2 regions of the Shimazuella sp. NTD248 genome follow, and region 1 is predicted to be linked to the other one. Evidence: riboswitches for the same ligand, from Rfam matches in the RefSeq annotation. Region 1 holds a riboswitch; the other holds the start of a gene.
What was found. A riboswitch is a leader RNA that binds a small molecule or an ion and turns the genes downstream of it on or off. The one in region 1 is predicted to bind FMN.
Positions count from the first base shown of each region.

Region 2: linked by a shared signal. The riboswitch ahead of ribD (bifunctional diaminohydroxyphosphoribosylaminopyrimidine deaminase/5-amino-6-(5-phosphoribosylamino)uracil reductase RibD) and the one ahead of AC5WOE_RS10335 (ECF transporter S component) in region 1 are both predicted to bind FMN.

Region 1 covers NZ_JCAJZT010000004.1:147,930-151,059, reverse strand. Annotated here, with positions in the region: gene AC5WOE_RS10345 (YfhO family protein) at 1-65, shown strand, start outside; gene AC5WOE_RS10340 (beta/gamma crystallin-related protein) at 274-633, opposite strand; FMN riboswitch at 827-971, shown strand; gene AC5WOE_RS10335 (ECF transporter S component) at 1,139-1,702, shown strand; gene AC5WOE_RS10330 (hypothetical protein) at 1,961-2,263, opposite strand; gene AC5WOE_RS10325 (hypothetical protein) at 2,336-2,638, opposite strand; gene AC5WOE_RS10320 (hypothetical protein) at 2,714-3,016, opposite strand.
Region 2 covers NZ_JCAJZT010000002.1:130,713-133,842, reverse strand. Annotated here, with positions in the region: gene lysA (diaminopimelate decarboxylase) at 1-30, shown strand, start outside; gene AC5WOE_RS05265 (COX15/CtaA family protein) at 181-1,092, shown strand; FMN riboswitch at 1,162-1,309, shown strand; gene ribD (bifunctional diaminohydroxyphosphoribosylaminopyrimidine deaminase/5-amino-6-(5-phosphoribosylamino)uracil reductase RibD) at 1,446-2,519, shown strand; gene ribE (riboflavin synthase) at 2,479-3,130, shown strand, end outside.

The sequences.
Region 1 (3,130 bases):
CACTTGTGATTATTTTGCTATTACCTTTGCGCAAGCATATCATCCATTTTAAACGAAAGAAATGAAAAACAGTCCAAACAGAGCATTTTCTCTGTTTGGACTGTTTTTATCCGTCAATATAAATAAATCTTAGGGATGAAAATTTGTCATTGAACTCTTTAGGCAAACTGGCAATTTTCCCACCTTTAATGAGTTTAGTTCCAGTTTTTCAAACCCCTTTATTTAAACTCTTTTATATAGGCAATTTTGTTTAAAAACAATAAAAGCTGCTACTTACTTAATTTGAATGGACGTAATTTTGTTATCAAACATACGAGGTATACTGCCCTCACTACAAGATTTGTCTACCAAAAAACTTCCTTCCGCACCTTTATAATTAGCATCATTATAAAATATCATCTTCTTACCTGGTGCCAATTTCACCTTGAAAGAAGATGTTTTATTATCAAATTTGTATTTCTTCAAATCCTTCACACTATGGCAAAACGACACTGATTTCCCTCTGAAATTTTTGTATTGATACAACGTGAAACAATTTTTTGATGCATGAGCTGGAGCTGCATGAGTATAACTTGGTAATGCAACAGCACCGAGTAATGCAAGAGCGAATACAAAAGCAATAATTTTTTTCATTTCTACACCTCTTTCTTTAAACTCTTATATATTATAAGACTATTACAGTTAAAAATAAATTCAAAAAAGTAAAATAAGTATGACTATAATTACTTAAATCCTCTACGTAAAATAAAGTGACTCTGGTGTAAATTCGTCAACATATTGACAATATTATCTTTATCTATATAATAAAAACGTATAAACTTCATATGGTATCCTTCGGGGCAGGGTGAAAATCCCGACCGGCGGTGATGGTTATTTAACCTCAGTCCGTGACCCGAGTTGGCATGTGCCAAAGCGGTGGATTCGGTGCGATTCCGAAGCCGACAGTATAGTCTGGATGGGAGAAGGATAAGGAAACAGAGCAAAAAAATGATGTGTACTTGCTCTTGTTTCGATGTGCTTTTTTTCTACGTAAAAAAAGCCTGTTTCGTTATGAAATCAAACCCCCGAAAGCAAAGTCTTTTGGGGGTTTTTTATGTCCCCGAAGACCAGCTGAAAGTAAAGAAAAAGGAGAATTATTATGCAAACACGCAAGCTGGTCCTAATGTCTGTTTTAACGGCAATTGCATTACTCATGCAGTATCTGAATTTCCCATTACCACTTTTTCCTTCATTTTTGAAAATCGATTTTAGCGAAATTCCTGCGTTGATTGGAGCCTTTCTCTTTGGCCCACTTTCTGGCGTGCTTATTGAGTTTCTCAAAAATGGATTGCATTTTCTCTTGTCAGGAAGTGAAACCGGTGCTGTCCCACTAGGACAAATGGCCAACTTTGTCGCCGGCAGTCTCTTTGTGGTCACATCTGTAGGGATTAGCAAAAAGATCACGGGGCTCAAAGGTATGATCATCGGTACAACCATCGCAACTATCTTGATGACCGTATTGCTAACCATAGCCAATTACTTTGTCATCTTCCCTTTGTATAGTTATTTGATCAACTGGACAGTCACAGGTGAAGCAAAAAATATACTAATATTTTACGGAGTAGCTCCATTTAATCTCTTAAAAGGTGTCTTAATTGGTGTGTTATTTATCCCACTCTACCAAAAGTTATTTCCAATATTATCTCTACAAGCAAGAAGATAACATTGCATTTTATGTGAATTAGCCTCTCAGATCTGAGAGGCTTTGTTATTCTCCTCAAATTGTTTAAAAGTGTCATCTAACTTTAATCACCAACACAAGGGCTTTGACATAAAAAAAGCATCCCATCAAGTTGTCTTTCTTGATCAACTTTTGGGATGCACATCTTTTATTTTTGTAACCGCCCGCTTACTTGTTCCTTCCAAATCTTGATACGATGACACTTCTACACTTCCTAACTAACCCTCTACCAAATCCATACTATCTGCTGGCTACGTGTGGTTTCACTTCAGGTTTTACTTCTGGATGCACTACATCTTGAGGCTGAACATTTGGAGCTACCAAAGGAGCTACTTGTGGCTTCACTTCAGGCTTTACTTCTGGATGTACAACATCAGCAGCTTGAGGTTGTACATTTGGAGCTACTACAGGTACTACTGTTGGTTGTACATTTGGTTTCACTTCAGGATGAAGAACATCTGCATGGGAGATTGCTGGTAGAGCTGGGATTGCAAATCCAATTGCTAAAGCAGAAACCGCAATAAATTTTGTGAATTTTTTCATATAAAACCACTCTCCTAAATTTAATTGTTTTCATTTCGTATCCTGACGGTGACACTACACTTTAAACAAAAATTATCTGCCGGCTACGTGTGGTTCAACTTGAGGTTTTACTTCTGGATGCACTACATCTTGAGGCTGAACATTTGCAACTACGAATGGTGCTACTTGTGGCTTCACTTCAGGCTTTACTTCTGGATGTACAACATCAGCAGCTTGAGGTTGTACATTTGGAGCTACTACAGGTACTACTGTTGGCTGTACATTTGGTTTCACTTCAGGATGAAGAACATCTGCATGAGAGATTGCTGGTAGAGCTGGGATTGCAAATCCAATCGCTAAAGCAGAAACCGCAATAAACTTTGTAAACTTTTTCATATTAAACCACTCTCCTAAATTTAATCGTTTTCATACCTATATGGCTTCGGTGATACTTTCTAATCTAAATCAAAATTATCTGCCAGCTACGTGTGGTTCAACTTGAGGTTTTACTTCTGGATGTACAACATCTTGTGGCTGAACATTTGGAGCTACCAAAGGTGCTACTTGTGGCTTCACTTCAGGCTTTACTTCTGGGTGTACGACATCAGCAGCTTGAGGTTGTACATTTGGAGCTACTACAGGTACTACTGTTGGTTGTACATTTGGTTTTACTTCAGGATGGATAACATCTGCATGGGAGATTGCAGGTAGAGTTGGGATTGCAAATCCAATTGCCAAAGCGGAAACTGCAATAATTTTTTTAAAATTTTTCATATAAAACCACTCCTAAAATTTAATTGTTTTAATTCCTAACTTGATTATAGCAGGCGAAACCATAGAAAATACAAGTAATTGTGAATAAAAATCAAAAAAATCAAATTTTCACTA
Region 2 (3,130 bases), on a different contig from region 1:
CTTTTAAAACAAACCGTGAAGCCTGTATGAATATTCCCGCCACCTAAAATTTAAGCACTCAATCGGAGTGCTTTTTTTATGAATATTTACCTTTCTGTGATTTTGACATTTTTATGTCTATTCTAAGAATAGGTCTTATCTGTGTTACAATGTGTAATTGGATAGGGAGGGTCTATTCACGTGCATAAACAATATCGATATTTACGTGTTCTCACTTGGCTAACAGTATTTGGGGCTTATCTTATGCTCATCCATGGTTCCATCGTTACCATTACCGAATCTGGACAAGGCTGTGGAAATAGTTGGCCGGTTTGCCAAGGACAACTCATACCAAGTAATGTATCTGTTGCTACTGTCATCGAATATAGTCATCGGATTGTTTCTGGAGGGGTTGGTTTCCTTATTTTATTTCTTACAATCTGGTGCTGGATTTCCTTCTGGAAAGAGAAAAGAATTCGTTGGTTAGCATTTTATAGTTTGTTTTTTGTAGTGTTGCAAGGAGCTCTTGGAGCACTTACCGTTGTTTTTCAAGGAGAATTCGAAAGAAATGCAGCTCTAGCACTTCATTTTGGGTTTTCTTTGGTTTCTTTTGCTAGTGTTGTATTGCTCAATATTGAACTAACTCGACTGATGAAAGAGAATCAACCTACTCGTTTTCCTGTAGGGAAGAAGTTCAGCATATTTCTTTGGCTGTATGTCATCTATACGTATATCGTCGTATATTCTGGTGCTCTAGTGCGTCATGCAGATGCTACAATGGCTTGCGGGTACAATGTTCCTTTATGTGGACCTCAGTTGTTGCCCAGTCTTTCTACACCAGCTGGTATTCAAGTACTCCATCGGTATGCAGCATTTTCATTGTGGATTTTGATGTTGGTATTACTTTTTGTCATTTTGGTAAAATACCAAGATAGAATACAACTCAAGAAGATAGCTTCGTTAGGCTTTATTTTGATAACACTACAAGCAGTATCAGGTATTATTGTGGTTTTAAGTGGTGGACAATTACTTGCAGCGTTGCTGCATACTACCATTATTTCTCTATTTTTCACAGTCCTATTGTATATGGCGACATCGAAAAATTGGGGTTAGCGACTAACTATTGATTAGTACGATATGTTTGTGTTACGATGTCAATAATTTCGAATATAAGATATATATAGTGTCCTTCGGGGTAGGGTGAAATTCCCAACCGGCGGTGAGGTGCCATGAGGCCTAAGCCCGTGACCCGCAGAATCGTTTCGTATTCTGCGGTGGATTTGGTGAAAATCCAAAGCCGACAGTATAGTCTGGATGGGAGAGGGATAGAACGAACCTTTTTTGTTTGAACAAACATAAAGGTTCATTCGGCATGCAAGTTAAACCTCGACCAAAACACTAGTTTGGTCGTTTTTTTGTATAAGTCGTAAATTAGGAGGTATCAGGTGGGAATTCATGAACACTGGATGAATTTGGCTATTCAATTAGCAAAAGCAACGACTGGACAAACTTCACCAAATCCTATGGTAGGTGCAGTTGTAGTAAAAGATAACCGTTTACTTGGAACAGGTGCCCATCTAAAAGCAGGAACTCCTCATGCAGAAGTACATGCACTACATATGGCGGCAGATGAAGCGAAAGGAAGTACGATATACGTAACCCTTGAGCCTTGCAATCACTTTGGACGTACACCGCCCTGTACGGAGAAGATTATTGAATGTGGTGTAAAACGTGTAGTCATAGGTTCTGGTGATCCAGATTCATTAGTGGCAGGAAAAGGAATTGCTAGATTAAAAGAAGCAGGAATTGAAGTTTTAGAAGGAGTAAACAAACAAGAATGTTTACAGTTGAATGAAGCTTATTTTCATCATAGAAAAACAGGAAAACCTTTTGTTACACTAAAGACGGCAACGACGTTAGATGGAAAAATTGCTACCAAAAACGGTGATAGTAGATGGATTACTGGTGTAGAATCGAGAGCAATTGTACATCAACTTCGCCACGAGCAAGATGCAATTTTAGTGGGGGCAAACACAGTAATCGCAGATGATCCAGAGCTGACGACTCGACTGCCGGAAGGAAATGGTATCCATCCAGTTCGCATTATTTTAGACAGCACTTTACGAATACCACTTACGGCAAAAATATTAAACACGACGAAAGCTCCTACCTGGATTTTTACGACGGATGCCAAAGATCCTTTTAAAGAGGCTGCTTTTCAAGAAGCTGGTGTTCAAGTATTTTCAACTGGTTCTGATTCAAGAGTAAGTATAGAACAGATGTTAAAGATACTTGGAAGTAAAGGAATACTATCCTTGTTGGTAGAGGGTGGAAGTGAAGTAAATGCTGCCATGTTAAGAGGGAATCATGTAAATAAATTTATTACTTTTCTTGCTCCGAAATTGTTGGGAGGTGTAAAAAGTCCTAGCTCTATAGGAGGAGAGGGACCAGATAAAATGGCAGAGGCAATACCACTCCACCAAGTATCTTGGAAGCAGTATGGCGAGGATTTATGCATCATCGGTTACCCCACTGCTTAAGGAGGAAAGCATTATTTTTACAGGACTTATTGAGGAAGTTGGTCGTGTTGTACAGATTTTGCAGAGTGGGGACGGAATGGAGTTAACTATTTCTTGCTCTAGAGTCCTAGAAAACACCAACATAGGAGACAGTATTGCTGTGAACGGTGTTTGTCTGACTGTAACAGAGATGGGACAAGGATTTTTTGTTGCAGATATAATGGCGGAAACAGTTCGGAAAAGTGGCTTGGCAAACTATCGTTCATCTACTGTAGTGAATTTAGAACGTGCAATGAAGGCTTCAGATCGATTAGGAGGACATATTGTGCAGGGCCATGTAGATGGAGTGGCAACGGTACTGGAACGGTTAGATAATGGAAGTGCTACATATTTTCAATTCCAATCCACTCCAGAAGTTGCTGCACTATTAGTTGAAACTGGTTCTATTGCCATTAATGGGGTAAGTCTAACCTTAACAGAAGTTATCCAAGATACATTTGCTGTATCTCTCATTCCCCACACCCTTAATCAAACTCAATTTAAAGTGCTCCAAGTTGGAGAATTAGTAAATATAGAATGCGATATTATTGGAAAGTATTTATTTAAATGGAGAAGAACTGAAGAAAAAGAAC